2 regions of the Catellatospora sp. NPDC049133 genome follow, and region 2 is predicted to be linked to the other one. Evidence: riboswitches for the same ligand, from Rfam matches in the RefSeq annotation. Region 2 holds a riboswitch; the other holds the start of a gene.
What was found. A riboswitch is a leader RNA that binds a small molecule or an ion and turns the genes downstream of it on or off. The one in region 2 is predicted to bind thiamine pyrophosphate.
Positions count from the first base shown of each region.

Region 1: linked by a shared signal. The riboswitch ahead of thiO (glycine oxidase ThiO) and the one ahead of AB0B35_RS30225 (ECF transporter S component) in region 2 are both predicted to bind thiamine pyrophosphate.

Region 1 is NZ_JBEZDT010000022.1:118,535-122,741, forward strand. Features, by position in the region: gene AB0B35_RS24590 (thiazole synthase) at 1-318, opposite strand, end outside; gene thiS (sulfur carrier protein ThiS) at 315-518, opposite strand; gene thiO (glycine oxidase ThiO) at 515-1,561, opposite strand; TPP riboswitch at 1,555-1,667, opposite strand; gene thiE (thiamine phosphate synthase) at 1,833-2,459, opposite strand; gene AB0B35_RS24610 (glycoside hydrolase family 18 protein) at 2,582-3,904, shown strand; gene AB0B35_RS24615 (MBL fold metallo-hydrolase) at 4,149-4,207, opposite strand, start outside.
Region 2 is NZ_JBEZDT010000031.1:34,174-38,380, forward strand. Features, by position in the region: gene AB0B35_RS30220 (ATP-binding cassette domain-containing protein) at 93-1,433, opposite strand; gene AB0B35_RS30225 (ECF transporter S component) at 1,433-2,017, opposite strand; TPP riboswitch at 2,117-2,222, opposite strand; gene AB0B35_RS30230 (permease) at 2,401-3,357, shown strand; gene AB0B35_RS30235 (TIGR03943 family protein) at 3,354-4,193, shown strand.

The sequences.
Region 1 (4,207 bases), on a different contig from region 2:
GTCCCCGATCACCTCCAGCTTGATCCAGTCGGTGTCGAACGCGTCGCGCGCCAGGTGCGCGGTGCGCACCGCGTCGGCGGCCGTGTAGCAGCCCGCCGTGTTGGGCAGCAGCCGTACGCCGCAGCGCTCCAGCACGTCGAGCAGCCCGGCCGGGGTGTTCGGGTCGATGCGCCGCAGCGCGACGGTGACCAGCTCGGTGCCGCCCGCCAGCAGCGCCTGCTCCAGCGACTGGAGGCTGCTCGCTCCGCCGGTGCCGAGGATGAGCCGGGAGCCGAACTCGACGCCCCCGAGCAGGAATCTGTCGTCCATGCCGGTCAGCCGCCCTGCGTCGCGGTGAGGACCTCGACCCGGTCCCCGTCGAGCAGCCGGTGCGCGGGCCAGTCGGCGCGGCGCACCACCTCGCCGTTGACCGCGACCGCGACGCCGCGCGACGGCACGTCGAGCACGGCCAGCAGGTCGGCGATGGTCTCGCCGCGCCGGGTGGGGCGGGGCGTGTCGTTCACGACCACGGTGATCATCCGAGTCCTCCGGCGGTCAGGCGTTGAGGGGTGAAGGGTTCCCAGAGCGGGGGCAGCGAGCCGCCGTCGACCAGGTCGGCGACGGCCAGCGCGGTGTACGGGGCGGCCAGCACACCGTGCCGGTAGTGCCCCGTGGCGACCAGCACGCCCGGGGCCAGCTCGCCCACGATCGGTCCGTTGTCGGCGGTGCCGGGGCGCTGCCCCACCGACACCTCGACCAGTGCGTGCTCGGCCAGCTCCGGCACCAGGTCGGTGGCGGCGCGCAGCAGGTCGCGTACGCCGCCCGCAGTGGCGTGGCCGTCGGCCCGTTCCTCGACGGTCGCCCCGACCAGCACCTCGCCGTCGCGGCGGGGCACCAGGTAGACGGCGCGGCCGTCGGCGTACCCCCGGATGACGTGGCGCGGCGCGGCCTGGCCGCGCAGCCGCAGGACCGCTCCCTGCACCGGCCGCACCGGCAGCCCGCCCAGCGCGGCGCTGGCACAGCCCGCGGCGAGCACCACGACGTCGGCGTCCAGATCGGACAGCCGGTGCACGGCCTCGCGGCGCACCGGGACCAGTTCGCGCAGCGCCGCCACGACCCGGCGCGGGTCCACCTGGTGGTCGGACTCGACGAGCACGCCCCGTGCCCGGGGGTTCAGCAGCGGCTCGCGCTCGCGCAGCCGGTCGCCGTCGAGCGCGACCACCTCCGCGCCCAGTTCCCGCTGGTACGTCCACAGGCGGCGCAGTTCGGCGAGGTCGTCGGTGGTCAACCCGACCTGCAGCGTGCCCTCGGTCCGGTGCCCCAGCTCGTGCCCGCTCGCCGCCGCCAGTTCCGCCGCGTACCCGGGCCAGCGCCGGGCGCATTCGAGCAGCAGGGCGGTCAGCTCGCGTTCGCCGAAGTAGGACTCGCCGACCGGGGCCAGCATGCCGGCGGCGACGTGGGACGCGCCGCGGCCGGGATCGGGGTCGTGCACGGTGACAGCGTGCCCGCGCCGGGCGCACTGCCAGGCGATGCTGAGCCCGATGATGCCGCCGCCGACGACGGATACGGAAAGGGGTGCCACCGCGGCCTCCTCCCTGCGCCGGCATTACCCGGATCAGGTTCTACGGTCGGGAGCGAGAATCAGCTCCCCTCTCAGCCCGGTTCACCGGGCTCCCGTGGGGTTCTTGGTTCAGATGTGGTTCACGTGTTACGCATATGTTGCCGTCCGTGACGACTGTCGGGAGCGTAACCCCGCGCGCACCCGGAGGCAACCCACACGTCGCCCACCGCGATCTCCGCCACACCAGGGCGGAGCCGTGCGGGGCTCCTCCACGCTGCGGCGACGTGTCGTTTCAGGATGCGACGGCGGCGAGCAGATCGGCCACGGCGCGGGCCGGGTCGGCGGCGTCGGAGACCGCGCCGATGACCGCGACACCGTGCGCTCCGGCGGCCAGCAGCTCCGGCACCCGGGCCGCGGTGATGCCGCCGATCGCGATGATCGGGGTGCCCGCGACCTGCCGCGCCACCGCGCGCAGGCCCTCGGGGCCGATGGACACCGGCAGCCCGTCCTTCGTGGACGTCGCGTAGCAGGGACCCACACCCAGGTAGTCGGCTCCGTCGCCGACCGCGCGCAGGGCGGTGGCGGGCAGCCGGGACGTCGCGCCGAGCACCGCGGCCGGACCGAGCAGCCGCCGGGCCGCCGGCACGGGCAGGTCGTCCGCGCCGACGTGGCCGCCTGCGGCACCGGTGGCGAGCGCGACGTGCAGCCGGTCGTTGACCAGCACCGGAACCCCGACCGGGCGGCACAGCGCGACGATCTGGTTGGCCAGCTCGTACGCGAGCCGGTCGGTCCAGTCGTCCGCGGGCCGGAACTGGACGACCAGGTCGGGTGTGGCCACGGTGAGCGCGGCCCGGACCAGTGCGACCGGGTCCCGGCCGGGCCGGCTGTCGGTGATCAGATGGAGTCTCCCCAGCGCCATGGCCATACCTTATCGATTCTCATCGGTGAATGGGGCAGCCCCCTCCGTGACAGCCGCCGTCTACATCGGCTCATCCAGATCACTGATTCTGTGAAAACTCTTTACAATTACTTTGAATCGGTATGAGAACCCGTCTCGCCCTCGTCGCCCTCATCCTGGGCAGCACCGTCGCGTCAGCCGCCGTACCAGCTCAAGCCGCGTCCGCACCAGCCACCGAGGGGGCCGCCGCCGCGGCCGCCGGGTACGTCAAGGTCGGCTACTTCGTCCAGTGGGGTATCTACCGTCGCAACTTCCTGGTGAAGAACCTGCACACGTCGGGGATGGCCGCGAAACTGACGCACATCAACTACGCGTTCGCCAACGTCGGCGCCGACGGCCGCTGCTTCGAGGCCAACGAGGCCGGGGTCGGCGACGCCTGGGCCGACTACCAGAAGCGCTTCAAGGCCGGCGAGTCCGTCGACGGGGTCGGCGACGTGGTGAGCCAGCCGCTGGCCGGCAACTTCCACCAGCTGCGCAAGCTCAAGGCGATGTACCCGCACCTGAAGGTGCTGCTGTCGGTGGGCGGCTGGACCTGGTCGAAGTACCTGTCCGACGCCGCGCTCACCCCGGCCTCCCGGCAGGCGACGGTGGCCAGCTGCATCGACATGTTCATCAAGGGCAACCTGCCCTTCATCGGCACCTCGCCGCACGGCGGCACGGGCAGCGCCTTCGGCGTGTTCGACGGGTTCGACCTGGACTGGGAGTGGCCCGCCTCGGCGGGTGAGGTCGGCAACGTGGTGCGGCCCGAGGACAAGCAGAACTACACCCTGCTGGCCGCCGAGTTCCGCAACCAGCTCAACGCGTACGGCGCGCAGGTCGGCCGGAGCTACCAGCTGACCGCGTTCCTGCCCGCGGACCCTGCGAAGATCAATGCCGGGATCGAGACCGCACAGCTGTTCTCCCACCTCGACTTCGCCACGGTGCAGGGATACGACCTGGCCGGCGGGTGGGACCCGGTGACCGGGCACCAGTCGAACCTGTACTCCACGCCGTCGTCGCCGTTCAGCGTCGACCTGGCCGTGGACACCTACCGCGCCCAGGGCGCACCCGCCAACAAGATCGTGATTGGCATCCCGTACTACGGCCGCGGCTGGACCGGCGTCGGCAGCACCGGCAACGGGCTCTACCAACCCGCAAGCGGCCCGGCCCGGGGCACCTACGAGGACGGCGTCGACGACTACAAGAAGGTCATCGCCAAGCAGGGCACGGTGTATCACGACCCGGTCGCGGGCGCGTCCTGGAAGTACGGCGGCAGCGCCTTGTGGTCCTACGACACCCCGCAGGTGATCGCCCAGAAGACGGCGTACGTCAAAGCGAACGGCCTCGGCGGCACCATGGCCTGGTCCCTCGACGGCGACACCGCCACCGGAGAACTCACCACCGCGATCCACAACGGCCTGAGCTGACGGTCGACGCTCGGCGCGACCGGCCGGTCGGCCGCGCCGAGCGTCGAGCCAGTTGCCGATGCCCCGAACCGCATTTGCTCTGCACCCATTTGCCCGCTCTGCACCCGCCGACGCAACACCCGCGCATCGTGTTGCGCCGACGGGTGCAGAGCAAGGTTTTGGGTGCAGAGCAAATGCGGTCGGCGGGCATATCCGACCTGGGCTGACCGGCGTCAAACCCGACGCGCCTTGCCGGAGGGCAGCGTCAGCGGGGCGTGGTGTCATTCGGGATGAACGGCGCGCCGTGGCCAGGAACCACCAGGT
Region 2 (4,207 bases):
TCACGGCAGGCTTCGATCCGGGCTGACCGCCCTGGTGCCGGTGCAGCGGCAGGAGCTGCCGAGGGGTCGCGGGATGGTGACGTTCCGGCCGGTCACGAGTGCCTGCCCAGGTCGAGGGTGCGGTCGGCGAGGGCGGTGACGACGTCCGGGTCGTGGGTGACGGTGACGATGCCGTGGTCGTCGTCGCGGAGCGCGGCTAGCAGGTCCACCAGCTCGATCCAGGTGCGGCGGTCCTGGCCGAAGGTGGGCTCGTCCAGGATCAGCAGGCGGGGCCGGGCGGCCAGCGCGGTCGCCACCGACAGCCGCCGGGCCTCGCCGCCCGAGAGGGTGAACGGGTTCGCCCCGGCCAGGTGGTCCAGGCGCAGCCGGGTCAGCAGCTCGTCGACCCGGCCCGGGGCGGTGCCGCCGAGCGCCAGCTCGTCGCGCACGGTCGCGGTCACGAACTGCTGCTCCGGGTTCTGGAACACCGAGCCGATCCGGCTCGCCAGCACGCGGGCCCGCCACCGGTGCGGCGGCCCGTCCGGGCTGCGCACCTCGCCCGCAGCGGGTTTGAGCAGGCCGCCCAGGGCCAGCGCGAGGGTGGACTTGCCGCAGCCGTTCGGACCGGTCACCGCGAGCGCCTCCCCGGCGCGGACGGTCACGTCGGGGTAGGGCAGGTGCCGTACCCGCAGATCGTGGGTGGTGAGCAGGACGTCGCCGGGCGGGTTCGCGGCGTGGCGAGGGGGAGCGGGGTGGCCGGGCACCCAGACCCCGGCTGCGGCCAGGTCCGCGCCGAGAGGGCCGGCCAGCAGGTGGGGCGGCACGTCATCGCGTACCCCGCCGCCGGGCTCCAGGACGACCACCCGGGTGACCAGGTCCAGCACCTCGGCGATGCGGTGCTCGATGAGCACGACGGTGGTGTCGGCGTCGACGGCGTCGCGTAACGCCCGGCGGACCAGCGCGGCCCCGGCCGGGTCCAGGTTGGCCGTGGGTTCGTCGAGCAGCAGCAGCTCGGGACGCGGGGCCAGGGCCCCTGCCAGCACCAGGCGCTGCTGCTCGCCGCCGGACAGGGCGTCGGTGGCCCGGTCGCGCTCGTAGCCGAAGCCGACCTCGCGCAGCACCTCGTCCACCCGGGGCCAGACCCGGTCAGGGGGCCAGGCGAGGTTCTCCAGGCCGAACGCGACCTCGTCGCCCGCCCGCGACATCACCAGCTGCGACTGCGGGTCCTGGAAGACGATGCCGACCCGTTCGGCGTCGACCTCGCACCTACCCTCGGCCTCGCCCGAGTCCTCGGGCAGCAGCCCGGCCAGCGCGTGCAGCAGCGTGGACTTGCCCGCGCCCGAGGGGCCGAGCAGCAGCACCCGCTCGCCGCGCTCGATGCGCAGGTCGACCCCGCGCACCGCCCACGCGCGGCGGCCGGCGTGCCGCCACCCGTACCCCTCGAGCTCGATCATCAGACCAGGTCGCGGCTGCGGCCGGACGGGAACCGGTCCAGCGCGCCGGTGCCGGCCAGGGACTTGGTCAGGTAGTACCCGCCGACGCCCGCGAACAGCAGCGTGCTGGCCACGACGATGGCGACGTAGGCGACCTTCCAGTCGAACGTCCAGTCGCCGTAGTAGTAGTACAGGTCGAGCCCGGCCGCGGTGGCTCCCGCGAACGCGGCCGCGACCAGCGACTGGCCGAGGTTCCAGCGGCGGTACGCGCCGAGCAGGAAGCCCAGCTCGCCGGCCGCGCCCTGGGCCAGGCCGTACCAGAGCACGCTGATACCCCACGAGGTGCCGAGCAGCGCCGACACGATCGCGGCGACCAGCTCGGTGTAGATCGCCGCGCCCGGCTTGCGGATGATCAACGGGGCGAGCACGGCGGGCAGCAGCCATACGCCGTAGATGGCGGCTGCGGCCGGCGGGAACGTCGAACCGAAGATAGCCCCGGCCGGGCCGTTCCACAGCAGGCCCCAGGCCCAGAAGACGACGCCGAAGGCGACGGCGAGGATCGAGGCGACGACGATGTCGACCGTCCGCCAGCGATAGTTGTTCATGAATAGCTCCTGGTCCGTTGAGGGTACGAACGAGGAGAAGTGCACACGCCGCGCCCGTGACATCCCTTTTCGGGGGTATCACGAAAGCAGGCGTGGCGGTGAGGTGTTTGACCGAACTCCCTGCGCTGGCATTACCCAGATCAGGTTCGAGGGTCTGCGGCCGTGTGCCGCACTCTCAGCGCTGTGCGCTCCCCTGTCGTTACTTGTTCATATGAGGCCGCTGGACAGCGGCGCTTGTGCCGGAAAGGCTAACACCGAACGCACGCCCGGTAACCTGTGCCGGTCGGCACACCCCGATACCGCGAAGGATCCGTGTGACCTCCGTCGATCAGCGCCCGCCCGCGGCGCCCCCGTCGCCGCCCGCCGGGCCCGCCCGCACGCCGCTGTTCGGCGGCCGGATCGGCTCCGTCGAGGTGCTGGCGGCACTGCTCATCGCACTGCTGATCTTCCGTGAGCCGATCGCCGCCGCGATCTCCACTCCGCTGCTGCAGACCTGGACCACCGTGTTCGTATCGGTGATGGTGCAGGCCATGCCGTTCCTGGTGTTCGGCGTCGCGCTCTCGGCGGTGATCGCGGTCTTCGTGCCCCGCTCCTTCTGGTCGAGGGCGCTGCCCAAGCACCCGGCGCTGGCCGTGCCGGTGGCCAGCGCCGCCGGGGTGGTGCTGCCCGGCTGCGAGTGCGGCTCGGTGCCGATCGCCGGCTCGTTGATCCGCCGCGGCGTCACGCCCGCCGCCGCGCTGGCGTTCCTCCTGGCCGCGCCCGCGATCAACCCGATCGTGCTGACCGCCACCGCGGTCGCCTTCCCGAACAACCCGGAGATGGTGGTCGCCCGCGGCGTGGCCAGCATCATCGTCGCCATGGTGATGGGCTGGCTCTGGCTGCGCCTGGGCAAGCAGGAGTGGATCAGGCTGCCGCACCGGCCGGAGCTGGACGACCTGTCCCGCTGGCGGGCGTTCTGGGCGGCCTGCCGCCACGACATCGTGCACGCGGGCGGTTTCCTGGTGCTCGGCGCGATGGCCGCGGCCACCATCAACGTGCTGGTGCCCGAGTCGGTGCTGCAGGCCGTCGCCGACCAGCCGGTGCTGTCCGTGCTGGCGCTCGCGGCGCTCGCCGTGCTGCTGTCGATCTGCTCCGAGGCGGACGCGTTCGTCGCCGCGTCGCTCAGCCAGTTCTCGCTCACCGCGCGGCTGGCATTCCTGGTCGTCGGCCCGATGGTCGACCTCAAGCTGATATCGATGCAGGCCGGGGTGTTCGGCCGCCGCTTCGCGATGCGCTTCGCCCCGGCGACGTTCGTGATGGCGGTCGCGGTCGCCGCCGGAGTCGGGATGGTGCTGCTGTGAACCGTCAGGCCCAGGGCGTGGTGATGCTGCTGCTCGGCGGCGCGATCCTCAAGGCGAGCCTCACCGACATGTACCTGCGCTACGTCAAGGCGGGACTGCAGCCGTTCCTGATCGGCGCGGGCGCGCTGCTGGTGCTCGCGGCCGTGATGACCCTCTGGTACGACATCCGCCACGGCTCGGCCGTGGACACCGAGTGCGCCGAGCACCCGGAACCGGTCGGAGCGGCGGTCGGCGGCCGCGACCTCGACCGGCCGGGCGATGACCACCGCGCCGGCGCCGACCAGGGGCACGGCGGGCATGGGCACAGCGGCCGGGACGGCGACCACGGCCACGGGCACCGGGAACCGCGGGTCGGCTGGCTGCTCATCGCGCCGGTGCTGGGTCTGCTGCTGGTGGCCCCGCCCGCGCTCGGGTCCTACGCTGCCGGGCAGGCCGGTTCGGCGCTCTCGTCGCAGCAGGTCTCCGACTTCCCGGCGCTGCCCGACGGCGACCCCGCCGAGATCAGCGTGCTCGACTACGCCACCCGGGCGATCTTCGACAAGGGACTGTCCATCGGCGAGCGCCGGGTCCGGGTCACCGGCTTCCTGTCCGACAACCCCGAGGGCGGGCAGCTGCTCACCCGCATGATCCTGTCGTGCTGCGCGGCCGACGCCCGCCCGATCAAGGTCGGCATGAACGGCAGCGTGCCGACGGGGCTGCCCGCCGACAGCTGGGTGGAGATCACCGGAACGTACACCGACCAGCAGGGCACCGATCCGGTCAACGGCGACAGCATCCCGTTCATCGAGGTGCTGGAGTGGCGGCCGGTCCAGGCTCCCGCGGAGCAGTACGAATAGCCGGTGTCGGACGG